Regions from separate parts of the Serratia sp. NA_112.1 genome, predicted to be linked through region 2. Evidence: predicted binding sites of a transcription regulator. Region 2 holds the regulator's gene; the other holds the start of a gene.
The links. The regulator PurR, encoded in region 2, represses purine synthesis genes. The targets are predictions, from matches to a motif close to CANGCAAACGTTTGCNTG.
Positions count from the first base shown of each region.

Region 1: the regulator PurR is predicted to act here: its motif matches at 1,945-1,962, upstream of purL (phosphoribosylformylglycinamidine synthase).

Region 1 covers NZ_JBQZFO010000010.1:68,385-71,905, reverse strand. Annotated here, with positions in the region: gene tadA (tRNA adenosine(34) deaminase TadA) at 1-318, shown strand, start outside; gene mltF (membrane-bound lytic murein transglycosylase MltF) at 319-1,779, opposite strand; gene purL (phosphoribosylformylglycinamidine synthase) at 2,059-3,521, shown strand, end outside.
Region 2 covers NZ_JBQZFO010000003.1:411,856-415,376, forward strand. Annotated here, with positions in the region: gene punC (purine nucleoside transporter PunC) at 1-571, opposite strand, end outside; gene punR (DNA-binding transcriptional activator PunR) at 695-1,639, shown strand; gene purR (HTH-type transcriptional repressor PurR) at 1,636-2,661, opposite strand; gene cydH (cytochrome bd-I oxidase subunit CydH) at 2,985-3,074, shown strand; gene sodB (superoxide dismutase [Fe]) at 3,128-3,521, opposite strand, start outside.

The DNA.
Region 1 (3,521 bases), on a different contig from region 2:
GCAGTGCTACAGAATTACCGTCTGCTGAATGCTACTCTGTATGTGACCCTGGAACCCTGTGTGATGTGCGCCGGGGCTATGGTGCACAGTCGTATTCGTCGGTTGGTGTACGGTGCAGCCGATGTGAAAACCGGTGCAGCAGGATCGCTGGTGGATATTTTGCGCCATCCGGGCATGAATCATCAGGTGGAGATCCTGTCCGGCGTGTTGGCCGAGGAGTGTGCCGCTACGCTGAGCAACTTTTTCCGCCTGCGTCGTGAGCAGAAAAAGGCGTTGAAGCAGGCGCAGCGCACCGCTGTGGATAACAAGCCGGAATAATCAGAAATTCAGTGCCAACTCCGGTGTCACGGCCGGATAGCCTTTCCCCAGTTCCACCTGCTCGGCCGCTTCCTGCGTCGCCTTTCTCTCCTTTTCTTGCAAATAACCCACCAGGCTAACCTGATAGCGGCGAATGTTTTCCACGTAGTTATAGGCTTCGCGCCCACGCGCATAGCCGTAGGTTAATTGCGGGTAGTGGCGTTTCTGGCTGAGCATCGGCAGACGCTGTTTGACGTCGACCCAACTGTCCGGATTGCCTTTTTGCATTTTGGTCAGCTTACGGGCATCGAGCATATGGCCCCAGCCCATGTTGTAGGCCGCCAGTGAGAACCAGATACGTTCATCTTCGGGCACGCTGTCGGGCACCTTGGCCATCAGCCTTTGCAGGTAGAGGGCACCGCCCTGAATACTTTCCTCGGGATCGAGACGATCGTTAACCCCCAGGCCGTCGGCAGTGGCTCGTGTCAGCATCATCAGACCACGTACGCCGGTCGGTGAGGTTGCCTGCGGGTTCCAGTGTGATTCCTGATAGGCAATGGCCGCCAGCAGCTTCCAGTCGATCTCGTTGGCATACTTTTCGAACAGCGAGCGAAAAGTCGGCAGTACCGAATCGATGGCGGACAGGAAGGTCTTGGTGTCGACGTAATCGAAACTGCCTACGTGGCCGAGATACTTCTCTTCTAGCCGCGCCAGGGTGCCGTCGTCCACCATCTGGCTGTAGAAGTCCAGCATTGCCGCATATAGGCTATCGTCGGTGCCACGTTTCAAGTACCAGGTAACCGGTTCTTCATCGGTGACGTCGAACGCCACGGCCAATTGTGGGTGGATACGTTGCAGTAGCGCGATGGTGACGGAATCGCCGAGGGTGTAATCCAGCTTGCCGTCGGCCACCTGCTCCAACAGCTCCTTGGAGGTGAGATCGCTGGAGGCTTCCCAACTGAGATCCGGGAATTTACTTTGTTTGAGCTGTTTCAGGGTTCTGACGTGTGCCGAGCCGGAGGCCACCGCCAGTTTGCCTTTAATGTCGGCAAAGGTTTTCGGCCGGGCAGTACCCAGACGATAAACCAACTGTTGAGAAACGGAATAATAAGCCGGGCCGGTGCGCGCGCGACTGAGGCGATCCTGATTGTAGATCAGGCCGGCGGCCAACAGGTCGGCATCGTCATCGTCCAGATCGTCAAACAGGTCATTAATGTTCTTGTGCGGGATCACTACCAGTTTCACGCCCAGGTAGTTGGCAAAGCGTTTCGCCAACTCGTAGTCGAGACCGCTTGGCCCCTGCTTGGTGGTGAAATAGTTCAACGGTGAGTTTAGCGTACTGATACGCAACTCTCCGCGTGATTTGATCTCTTCGAGTTGCCCGCCCTGGCCGCCGCGCCAGGTGATATTGGGCCACAGGGCGAGCGCCAGAAGCAAGGTAACAACACCGATTAGAATGTAGTTTATTTTAAGGCGTTTCAAATAGTTATCCAGTGGTGGCACACATGCACTGCTGACCGCAAACCAGTCTTTTCTTATGGTTAAATCACCAGGGCCGGGGCATTTTGCGCAACAAAGCGCCAGCGTGCAACTTTATTGACACGTTATGACAATTCGAGGGGGCGGAGAGCTTTTATCAATAATAGCTACGCAAACGGTTTCGTCGGCGGCCTAGATTCTCTATAATGGCGCGCGTTTTCCCCCTGTTGCGCCCAATGAAGTGCTGAAGTCAGTTGCTTCGAAGACGAGAGAACTTTGATTATGGAAATACTGCGTGGTTCGCCCGCTTTGTCGGCTTTTCGTGTTACCAAACTGCTGTCCCGTTGCCAGGACGCTCACCTTCCTGTCAGTGATATCTACGCCGAGTACGTCCACTTTGCTGATGTTAGCGCGCCGCTAAATACCGAAGAGCACGCCAAGCTCGCGCGTCTGCTCAAGTACGGCCCCTCTCTCGCCGAACATGCCCCTGAAGGCCGTCTGCTGTTGGTGACGCCGCGTCCGGGTACCATTTCTCCGTGGTCTTCCAAAGCCAGCGATATTGCCCACAACTGCGGTTTGAAGCAGGTGCTGCGGCTGGAGCGCGGTCTGGCGTTTTACGTCAAGGCAGAGGCGCTGACCGAAGCCCAATGGCAGCAGCTTGCCGTCTTGTTGCACGACCGCATGATGGAAACCGTCTTCAGCAGCCTGCAACAGGCGGAGCAACTGTTCGCTCAACATCAGCCGGCACCTTATCAGAGGGTCGATATGCTGGGGGAAGGGCGCAGCGCGCTGGAGCAGGCTAACCTCAAGCTGGGTCTGGCACTGGCCGAGGACGAAATCGACTATCTGCTGAATGCCTTTACCGGTCTGGGGCGCAACCCGACAGATATCGAACTCTACATGTTCGCGCAGGCCAACTCCGAGCACTGCCGCCATAAAATTTTCAACGCCGATTGGGTCATCGATGGTGAACAGCAACCGAAGTCGCTGTTTAAAATGATCAAAAATACCTTCGAACAGACGCCGGATTACGTGCTGTCGGCTTATAAAGACAACGCGGCGGTGATGGAAGGCTCGCAGGTTGGTCGGTTCTTCGCCGCACCGGAAAGCGGCCAGTATGACTACCATCAGGAAGAAACTCATATCCTGATGAAGGTGGAAACCCATAACCACCCAACGGCGATCTCCCCATGGCCGGGTGCCGCTACCGGTTCCGGTGGTGAGATCCGTGACGAAGGCGCAACCGGTCGTGGCGCCAAACCCAAGGCCGGTCTGGTGGGCTTCTCGGTTTCCAACCTGCGCATTCCCGGCTTTGAACAGCCCTGGGAGCAGGATTTCGGCAAGCCAGACCGTATTGTAACGGCTCTGGATATCATGACCGACGGCCCATTGGGCGGTGCGGCGTTCAACAACGAATTCGGCCGTCCGGCACTGGTGGGTTACTTCCGTACCTATGAAGAGCAGGTCAATAGCCATAACGGCGTGGAACTGCGCGGCTACCACAAGCCGATCATGCTGGCGGGCGGTATTGGTAACATTCGCGCCAACCACGTACAAAAAGCTGAAATCACCGTTGGTGCCAAACTGGTGGTGCTGGGTGGCCCGGCGATGAATATCGGTCTGGGCGGCGGCGCGGCATCATCGATGGCCTCCGGCCAGTCTGATGCCGATCTGGACTTCGCTTCGGTACAGCGTGACAACCCGGAAATGGAACGTCGTTGCCAGGAAGTGATCGACCGCTGTTG
Region 2 (3,521 bases):
CTGCGGAAGGCAAAGATTTGGCGTTTTCTTTCAACAGCAGAGTCGGTAGCAAGAGAATGACGGTAATGCCCAGCAGCACGGCGAAAATGGCACGCCAGCCCATGTGGTTCAGTAGCCAGGCACCGACCAGTGGCGCCAGAGCCGGTGAGAGGGCTACCAGCGGCATAATGGTGGCGAATACGCGGTTTGCCTTGCCTTCACGGTAGCGGTCGATCACCAGTGCCTGCCAAGTGACGGCGGCGGAACAGACGCCAATCGCCTGGATAAACCGCAGTGACCACAGTTGAACGGCATTTTGTACCCACAGCATGCCCAGGCATCCCAGCGCAAATAGCGCCAGGCCAATCAGCAATACCGGTTTACGGCCAAGACGGTCGGAAAGCGGACCCCATAGCAGTTGAGCAAAGGCAAAGCCGGCCAGGAAGATACTGAGGCTGGCACTGATCGCCCCGGCGGAAATTTGCAGATCTTGCTGCATTACACCAAAGGCGGGCAGGTACATGTCGGTGGCCAGGTAACCCAGCATACTCAGGCCGGCAAGGTAGAACATAAAACCAAAGGAATTTCTCATGGTATTTCTCGTTAATATTTTAATGTCGCAGGTTTTTAGCGCCGGCAAGTGTATCCGGCTGGATCTCTGCTTGTGAAACGGTAATATTTGCGAAGTGCTGTTAAAAAAATTGAAGGCAAGATTGTGTGGTCTGAATATTCTCTCGATGTGGTAGATGCGGTCGCCCGCACAGGTAGTTTCAGCGCAGCGGCGCAGGAACTGCACCGAGTGCCCTCGGCGGTCAGTTATACCGTGCGGCAATTGGAACAATGGCTGGCAGTTCCGCTGTTTGAACGGCGGCATCGTGACGTGGAACTGACCCCGGCCGGCGTGGTATTTGTGCAGGAAGCGCGCAGTGTCATCAAAAAAATGCTCGACACTCGCCGCCAGTGCCAGCAGGTGGCTAACGGTTGGCGTGGTCAACTAAAAATTGCGGTAGACATCATTGTTAAACCCCAGCGTTGTCGCCAACTGGTGCTGGATTTTTATCGCCATTTTCCCGACGTAGAACTTTTGGTTCAACTGGAAGTGTTTAACGGCGTCTGGGATGCGCTGGTGGACGGACGTGCTGATATGGCGATTGGGGCGACGCGTGCGGTGCCGGTCGGCGGCGGCTTTGCCTTTCGCGATATGGGCGACATGCGCTGGCTGTGTGTGGTCAGTCCGCAACATCCGCTGGCGGCGTTGGACGGCCTGTTGAATGATGATCAACTGCGGCCTTTCCCGTCCCTGTGTCTGGAAGATACCTCGCGTAATCTGCCCAAGCGGGTCACCTGGACACTGGATAACCAACGGCGGCTGGTGGTGCCGGACTGGGCCTCGGCGCTGGACTGTCTGTGTGCCGGCCTATGCGTTGGCATGATGCCGGCGCATCAGGCCTTGCCATTGGTGCAGCGTGGGGAACTGGTAGCGTTGCAGCTGCAGCAGCCGTTTCCGGCCAGCCCCTGTTGCCTGACCTGGCAGCAGAATAGGCCATCACCGGCGATGGCCTGGCTGTTGGATTACCTGGGGGACAGTGAAACGCTGAATCAGGAATGGCTAAGCGAAGTGGTGCCGGAAGCCACAGCGGCTTCCGGCGATAGCAATTAGCGGCGGTAATCGATGAATGGGCCGTCAGCGACCGAACGGCGCTCAATCAGCTTTGGATGCACTTCAATCACCTGCGACTCTTCGCGCTTGCTGATTATACGGTCCAGCAACATGGTGAACGCCATCTCACCCAAACGCTCTTTGGGTTGATGAATGGTGGTCAGCGCCGGGGTGAAATAGCGGGCGTTACGCACGTTATCGTAGCCAATTACCGAAATGTCTTGTGGCACCCGCAGCCCAAGTTCGTCGGCGGCGCAGATCGCGCCCATCGCCATGATGTCGCCGCCGCAGAATACCGCGGTCGGCCGATGCTTCTGCGACAAGATCTGGTGCATGGCCTTGTAACCGGATTCCGGCTCAAAGTCGCCCTGAACAATCCACTCGTCGCGTACTTCGATATTGGCTTCTTCCATGGCTTTTAAAAAACCCTGATGGCGGCCGCCACCGGTATTGCGCGACAGTTGGCCTGGAATGGCACCGATATCGCGGTGACCGCGTTCAATCAGATAACGCCCGGCCAGATAGCCGCCTTCGAAGGCGTTATCAATAATGCTATCGGTAAAATCACCGCGGGCTGCGCCCCAGTCCATGACGACCATTGGAATATTGCGATAGTCTTCCAGCATACCCAGCAGTTGGTCTGGATATTCCGAACACATTACCAGCAGGCCATCGACACGTTTTTGTGCCAGCATCGCCAGATAGGCCCGCTGTTTGTCCAGATTGTTGTGCGAGTTGCACAAAATCAGCGTATAGCCTTTGCTGTAGCAGCTGTTTTCTACCGCCTCGATTACTTCGGCAAAGTAGGGGGCTTCGCTGGAGGTGGCCAGCAGGCCAATCGATTTGGTGTGATTGACCTTCAGGCTGCGCGCTACGGCGCTGGGTGAGTAATGCAGCTCTTTAATCGCAGCGCCAACGGCCGCTTTAGTCTCTTCGGCGACGAAACGAGTCTTATTGATGACGTGCGAAACGGTGGTGGTGGAAACGCCAGCGCGTTTGGCCACATCTTTAATCGTTGCCATGTAAAGAATGACTCCTGAACTCACATGTTGCAGTATGTAAGTATGATGTTAATCGTTTGCCTGCGTAGATCCTTCTCCAAAGAAGCGAAAACTGAGTTTTTAGTGTGTTGAAGTCGTCAGCGCTTGGTCAGGAGGGGCATTTTGCCGGTACACAGTTGTGAACTGCGAATTTTGTCCCATATTGAGCCAAAGTGGAAGAGGTAATCGGTATAATAAACCGGGAAATGATAACAAGATTTTATTGTTTAACTGTGTGAAAATGGTTTGACGCATTAATTGTGTGCCTTTTACCCTTGGGCAACCCAATCTGAAAAGGAGTTGTAATGGATACCGATCTGAAAATGTCACTGTTCACCACCGTTTGTGCGCTGGCCGTGATTATTGCTTTCAGCTTCACCGCTGCTTTGAACTGATCCCCTCAAGTAAAACAGGCGCAGCTCGCTGCGCCTGATTGTTTTTCCCCGCGTTACGCCAGGTTCTTTTCCACAAATGCCCAGTTAACCAGTGACCAGAAATTTTCCAGGTAGGCAGGTCGCGCGTTGCGGTAATCGATGTAGTAAGCGTGTTCCCAAACGTCGACGGTCAGCAGTGGTTTATCATCACCGGTCAGCGGTGTCGCCGCGTTCGAGGTGTTAACAATAGCCAGCGAACTCTCTGGCGTTTTCACCAGCCAGGTCCAGCCTGCGCCAAAGTTTTTCACTGCGGCGTCGCTGAATTGCTGCTTAAAGGCGGCGAAAGAACCAAATGCCTGATTTATTGCCTCAGCCAGTTTACCTTCAGGCTCACCGCCGCCCTGTGGCGACAGACAGTGCCAATAGAAAGTGTGGTTCCATATCTGGGCTGCATTGTTGAAGATGCCG